DNA from 3 places in the Comamonas sp. wu1-DMT genome. Region 1 is predicted to be linked to each of the others. Evidence: predicted binding sites of a transcription regulator. Region 1 holds the regulator's gene; each other region holds the start of a gene.

Region 1 (2,264 bases):
CTGACTACTACCGCCATGGCATGGAAATCAACCAGCGCCTGAGCGAAAGTGAAAAAAGCCTGGCCCCAGCAGTCACCGGCCGCAATCATGCGGCCACGCCAGCCAAGGACCATCCGCTGGATCGCTGAGCGCTCCGGCGCTTGCTCCGCCAAGGTCGCTTTTGCGGCCTTTTTTGTTGCCGATATCAAAATCAGAGCGTGTTGCGCATGTTCTGTCTAACGTTGATGTAGAAGCAAATAGTTTTTTGATATCCAGATGGCGCAGGATGCTACTGAAAAGAGAGTGGTTCAGGGTTTCCCGCCACGGTGCATGCCCGCAGTCCTGCATGAACGGTCACCACTGTTGTGCAAAATATGACCAAGCCCACAGCCCAAGGAGAATCAGGATGGATGCTCGACGCTGGATGTGGATTGTCTGGCCGGCCTTTCTGGCGGCGGCAATCATGGAGATGGTGGTTTTCGCCTTTGTGGACCCGCTGGATGTGCACTGGCTGGGCTCCCCCCTGGACTGGTCGCGCCAAGCCATCTATACGGTCGCTTTTTTTGCCTTCTGGGTCGTGACCCTGATCGGAGGTGCGATGACGGTGATGCTGGGTCGCTCCGTCAGCGATCTCAATGGCGGCATCGTTTCCGAGCCTCTGCCCGATTAATTCGCACAGACAAAAAAGCCCGCTGTCCGCGGGCTTTGTCTTGAGAGTGTCTGTCGACTCGGTTCAGTTCTGGCATTGCTGGCTGTTGACGATGCGTTTGAGCGCCTCGGTATCCAGGATGCGCAGGTGGCGCTGCTTGACTTCCACAATGCCTTCCTCTGCAAATTTGGAGAAAGTGCGGCTCACGGTCTCGAGCTTGAGGCCCAGGTAACTGCCGATTTCTTCGCGCGTCATGCGCAGCACCAGTTCCGACTTGGAAAAGCCGCGTGCCGACAGGCGCTGAACCAGGTTCAACACAAAGGCCGCCAGGCGCTCTTCGGCACGCATGCTGCCCAGCAGCAGCATCACGCCATGCTCGCGCACGATTTCGCGGCTCATGACCTTGTGCACATGGTTCTGCAGGGCCGTGACCTCGCGCGAGAGCTGCTCCAGTTTGTCAAACGGCATGACGCAGACCTCGGCGTCTTCCAGGGCCACGGCATCACAAGTGTGGTGGTCGTTGACGATGCCGTCCAGACCAATGATTTCGCCAGCCATCTGAAAGCCTGTGACCTGGTCGCGTCCGTCTTCGGTGGCCACGCTGGTCTTGAAGAAGCCGGTTCGAATGGCATACAGCGAGGTGAACTCTTCGCCATTGCGAAACAGCAGACCGCCGCGCTTGACCTTGCGGCGCGTGGCCACAATCTCGTCAATGCGCTCCATTTGTTCATCGTCCAGGCCCATGGGCATGCACAGTTCACGCAGATTGCAGTTGGAGCAGGATGCTTTGATGGTCTGAAGATTCATGGGCTTTTTGCAACGGCGCAGACAGACACGGAGTGGAGAGTCGCGCTGGTCATTGACCTCGTGGTTGAAGATGAGATGGATCAAATTGTCGCAGCACTTGCCTTGAGGTCTCTTGATTTTCATCAAGGACAGGGTGATTGCCTTGGGGCACATTGCCTGTATTCGTTCAAAAACATGCGCTTTTGCCTATTTTGGGCATGATTTTCAGGATCTGATTTCCATTGAAATCTGCTCTATACAGAGTGTGGGCGCACCCTAACTCCCAGTTATGACCGCAGTCACGCCTGAGTTGCTGAGCCGCTTTGATATCCCCGGCCCACGCTACACATCGTTCCCAACAGCCGACCGTTTTGTTGAGGCTTTTGGTGCAGACGACTACATACTGGCACTCAAGCAGCGCAAGACGCATTCTGGCTCGCGCGCTTTGCCCCTGTCCGTTTATGTGCATGTGCCGTTCTGTGAGTCGCTTTGCTATTACTGCGCCTGCAACAAGATCGTGACCAAGCATCATGAGAAGGCTGCCGAGTATCTGGACTACTTGAGCCGTGAGCTGGCCATGCATACCGAGCATTGCGGCAAAGGTCAGCTCGTAAGCCAGCTACATCTGGGCGGAGGCACACCGACCTTCTTCAGCGATGCCGAGTTGCAGCAGCTGATGGTCTTGATGCGTGAACATTTCAAGCTGGATCCCGCGGGCGAGTACTCCATCGAGGTCGATCCGCGCACCGTCAGCAACGAGCGGCTGAGAGCTCTCAAGAACATGGGGTTCAATCGCCTGAGCTTTGGCGTGCAGGACTTTGATCCCGCGGTGCAGAAAGCGGTGCACCGC
Region 2 (2,264 bases), on a different contig from region 1:
GGCGCCCATGCCGGCGGCAGGAATTCAGGCATGGTTTCCTTCGGCCCCATGTAAGCCCACACCATACCGGCCCACTCTTGGGTCGGATACGCGGTGTGCTTAACCTTGTCAACCATGCCGCTGGCTGCTGGCTCGGACGCCATCTCCAGCACGTTGCCATCGACATCCATCTTCCAGCCGTGGTAGAGGCAGCGCAGACCTCCCTCCTCGTTGCGACCGTACACCAGCGAGGCTCGGCGGTGAGGGCAATACTCGTCCATGACACCGACGCGGCCCTCACTGTCGCGAAAGACCACCAGATCCTCGCCGAACGCACGCGCTTTCACTGGCGTACCGTCGGGCTCACCCACCTCCTCCACTAGGCAGATGGGCGTCCAATGGCGACGCATGAGACGCCCCATCGGGGCGTCGCCTTCAACGCGACAAAGCAGCTCGTTTTCTTCGTGGGTCATCATGATGAATTCTCTACAGGGGTGATTAAAAAAGGGGTTGAATTAGGTCGCCAAGGCAGCCGCAGATTTGCGCACCTTGCGCAGCACTATCGGTTTAGCGCCGTGCTGCAGCTTGCAAAGCCAATGGGAAAGGGCCGAATCGAGGTGCTGGACATGGGCAGGGAACCAGGCAGCCAACTCATCCGCCAACCTGTATGCGACGCTGATTTCGTCGCTGCAATCCAGACGCCGGAGCACACCCCGAAGCGTCGAAAGCACGGCATCGTGCTCACGAATGTGACAGTCGCGCGGAGGAAATTGCGTACCAACCATCAGCTCGTTCTCAGCTGCGAAGTGCGATGCAGCATGCGCGATTACCGCTTCGAGCGCTTGCGCCATATCGGAAGCACTGGCGCGCTGCATGCGCTCGATTAGCCAAGCGAGCCGCTCGTGCTCATCATCGATTGGCACTTGCCCCAGCAACAGCGCCTCTGACCAGAGCGGCGGCTGCTCAGTTGACTTCGGAATAATCAAAGCAGACATCGACATACACAGTTGATCCGTATTTTTTATTAGATACCTAACAATTATATTGATGCACATTCATATCAACAATGGATTCCATCCCCGTGGTTTCCCTAGAATAGTTTTACAACTAACAATTACCCAAACCACATTCACACACGACCTTGGGCCACAATCGGTGGTCCACAAGCGCCTCTAACGGGTCATGGCGCGGCATCAATTGCTGCTGCCAAAGACGCCCAGTCGGCGGTATTCGAGCCTCATTCACGATGGCCAGGTCAGTGTGCCGATGAGCAACATGCGCTGGTGCTCTGACGGCTTTGAGATCAAGTGCGCTTCGGGCGAGACGGTCACAGCCACCTTCGCCAAGGACTGCTGCGACCGGGAGATCCTGGCCTGGCGCGCTTGGGAGGGCAAGGGACTTGCGGGAGAGCCTGTGCACGACATGCTGGCGGAAGCCGTGGAGCGGCGCCTTGGCACAGTTGAAGCTGTGCTCCAATTGGAGTGGACGGCCCCTACTCCAGTAGACAAATTCCCAGCCTCAAGACCGGATACGCTCAAACGCTTCGGGACTAATGCCACCCAGATGACTGTGGCGGCGTGAGCGGTTGTAGAACACCTCGATGTAGTCAAACACATCGGCCCGGGCCATGTCCCGGGTCTTGTAGATCCGCTTGCGAATGCGCTCCTTCTTCAGACTGCTGAAGAGCGATTCCATGACGACATTGTCCCAGCAGCTTCCTCTGCGACTCATGCTGGGTACTCGGCCATGGGCTCGGTACAAGCGTTTGGAGTCAACGCTGCTGTATTGGACGGATTCAACCGGTCGTCGCAACATCTTCAATCATGGAGGTGTTACGGGAAGACTTACAGGGCAGATGCAGAAGTCAACGGGGCGCTCAACAATGCCCACAGATCTACGCCTTCAAGAAGCTGCTCTACACCTTGAAGATCATGCCAGTTGGACTGGCAGCAAAACAAATCGCATCAAGTTCCCGAGGGCATCTGTCAGCGCCAAGATCTTGGTGGACAAACCACCTCGACTGCGACCTGTGGCCTGGCCCGCAGACCCCCTTTTGCACCCTGACCATGCCGGTGCACTCGCACAATCGTTGCATCCACCATCACGTATTCCATGTCCGGTTGATCGCTGACTGCATCAAACAGCTTTTGAAAACCATCAGCTTTGACCCAGTCGCGAAACCGCTGGAAGACGGTGTTCCACTTGCCAAACTCAGGCGGCAAATCTCGCCAAGGGCTACCTGTTCGTGTAATCCAAAGCACTGCTTCCAAGAAGAGTCGATTGTT
Region 3 (2,264 bases), 170 kb from region 1:
CTGGCCGATGATGTCCATATTCGCTTCGACAGCCCGACTTACCAGTATGAGATCAATGGCATTGATGAAGCCATGAACTTCTACCGCAATGCCTTCACTCATCGACGCTTTGGCATGCACAACGGGCATACACCGGAAATCAAGGTCGACGGTGACACGGCCACCGGCATCTGGTACCTCAATGATCTGTTCATCAATCTGGATGAGCAGACCATACTCACCGGCAGTGCGCTATACGAGGACTGCTATACCCGGGTCGCCGGTCAGTGGCGGGTGCAGCGCACGGGCTACAAGCGGCTGCTGGAGATGATTGAGCCTCTGAGCAGTGGTTGCCGCATCACATCGCAACCTATTACGAGCAGCTTATAGGTGACACTGGGATTGCGATTGGACTTTCCCTTAGCAGGTAGACATGCCTGGGGACAGTCCAATGTGAGTTGATGGACGAGCAAGAGCGGAGCTCTGCCCCTAGATCCTTTTGGTCCTATAAAGCGCTTTTGTGGAGCGCTTTTTGGTTCGATGCGCATCGTGCTCGGCACGGTGATGCTTTGAGCTTGCACAAATCCAGGTTGAGCTCGCATGAGCCTCGTTATCGCTTCCTGTCTGGCCGAGAGGAGCGCGTCTTGAATGCCGCGAGGTCCTGCGCTCTCTTGAGCCACCAAATCCACGATCTGCTGCAATCTCTTGTGCAGGACTGGCTTTCTCCCGCTGATTGCCATCCTTGATTACGGCTGCACAATACCCCGATTACCTCTCCATGGAGGTCAAGTGATCCAGTGACGGCCTTCAAGCGAGCAGCAGGCGGCGGCGGCGGCGGCGGCGGCGGCGGCGGCGGCGGCTATCAGTTTCAGGCCAGATTTCACGCCTCAACTTCAATGGGTCAGTGCGAGATTGAGGCGCGAATTCAGTTTGCAGAGTGCTGATCCAAGCCGCGCTTGATTCCGCCGACTATTTAGTCAACGCCCGAGGCATTTACTTGAATGTCAATTGACTTAATGAAATCTTAATGAAGGAATTGATGTAAAGCAACGAATCGAGAAGAACCTTGTTGCAAGTCAATTTTGTAGGTAATCTCGTGGCAAAGTTCGTTATCGGATCTCTATCGCCAAATCATGGATGCTCAGGCATCCAAGCCAAGGGGGATTGCTAATGACAGAACCTCAGCCTGAATCGACTCGTACCGAGGAGTTGCGCAGCTTCGCATTTCTCGCAGTTGTTATGGCACCTATATTGGCCGTTGTACTGATTGCGTCTTACGGCTTTGCGATCTGGTTTTATCAGATGATCATCGGTGGCCCTCCACATGCATGAAGAATCTGAGCCCATTGAAACTCATACCGACTTGCATATCACCAGCCTGGTTGTGCATGTGCTTCCTCAAGCATTGGCACAAGTAGCTGCTGGCATCGTCATGATCAAAGGCGCCCAAATACATGGAAGTCATCCGGCCGGCAAGTTGGTGGTGACCTTGGAAGCGCCCCATGCAAGGGAAATACTTGATTGCGTGTCTCAGATTGAGCTGCTCGATGGCGTAATCAACGCATCCCTGGTTTATCAGCATGTTGAGAACTGGCAGTCGCTAAACCAAGAGGTAACACATGACTAGCACTAGGCGTGATTTTGTCCGTCAATCTGCAGCCGCAGCCGCAGGGGCCGTTGCAGGCATACCCATAGAAGTTCTGTCCCAGGATGCAGGTGCAATGGCTGCCGACCTGAAGTGGTCCAAGGCGCCATGCCGCTTTTGCGGTACAGGTTGCGGCGTCATGGTGGCCGTCAAGGACAACCGCGTAGTGGCCACCCAGGGTGACCCTGAGGCCGAGGTCAACCGGGGACTGAACTGCGTCAAGGGTTACTTCCTGTCCAAGATCATGTATGGCGGTGATCGTCTGACAAAGCCGTTGCTGCGCATGAAGAATGGTCGCTATGCCAAGGATGGCGAATTCCAGCAGGTTTCCTGGGATACGGCCTTCGACCTCATGGCAGAGCAGTTCAAAAAGACGCTCAAGGCCAAGGGGGCCGACGCGGTGGGCATGTTTGGCTCCGGCCAGTGGACGGTATGGGAGGGCTATGCCGCCTCCAAGTTGTTCAAGGCGGGTTTTCGCACCAACAACATTGATCCCAATGCACGCCACTGCATGGCCTCGGCAGTTGCCGGCTTCATGCGCACCTTTGGCATGGACGAGCCCATGGGTTGCTATGACGACATCGAGGCCGCGACTGCCTTTGTGCTGTGGGGCTCGAACATGGCGGAAATGCATCCGGTG

What was found. The regulator FNR, encoded in region 1, switches genes on or off when oxygen is low (the NO sensors DNR and NnrR bind a similar motif). The targets are predictions, from matches to a motif close to TTGATNNNNATCAA.
Region 2: the regulator FNR is predicted to act here: its motif matches at 1,024-1,037, upstream of V8Z78_RS21655 (hemerythrin domain-containing protein).
Region 3: the regulator FNR is predicted to act here: its motif matches at 1,016-1,029, upstream of napE (periplasmic nitrate reductase, NapE protein).

The regions. Positions count from the first base shown of each region.
Region 1 is NZ_JBANEM010000001.1:543,075-545,338, reverse strand. Features, by position in the region: gene V8Z78_RS02525 (FixH family protein) at 1-128, shown strand, start outside; gene V8Z78_RS02520 (hypothetical protein) at 386-649, shown strand; gene fnr (fumarate/nitrate reduction transcriptional regulator Fnr) at 713-1,435, opposite strand; gene hemN (oxygen-independent coproporphyrinogen III oxidase) at 1,704-2,264, shown strand, end outside.
Region 2 is NZ_JBANEM010000019.1:573-2,836, reverse strand. Features, by position in the region: gene V8Z78_RS21660 (Rieske 2Fe-2S domain-containing protein) at 1-455, opposite strand, end outside; gene V8Z78_RS21655 (hemerythrin domain-containing protein) at 495-980, opposite strand; partial or broken gene V8Z78_RS21650 (transposase family protein) at 1,156-1,455, shown strand; partial or broken gene V8Z78_RS21645 (IS3 family transposase) at 1,498-1,767, opposite strand; partial or broken gene V8Z78_RS21640 (IS5 family transposase) at 1,827-2,264, opposite strand, start outside.
Region 3 is NZ_JBANEM010000001.1:376,424-378,687, forward strand. Features, by position in the region: gene V8Z78_RS01725 (nuclear transport factor 2 family protein) at 1-369, shown strand, start outside; gene napE (periplasmic nitrate reductase, NapE protein) at 1,150-1,311, shown strand; gene V8Z78_RS01735 (chaperone NapD) at 1,304-1,606, shown strand; gene napA (periplasmic nitrate reductase subunit alpha) at 1,599-2,264, shown strand, end outside.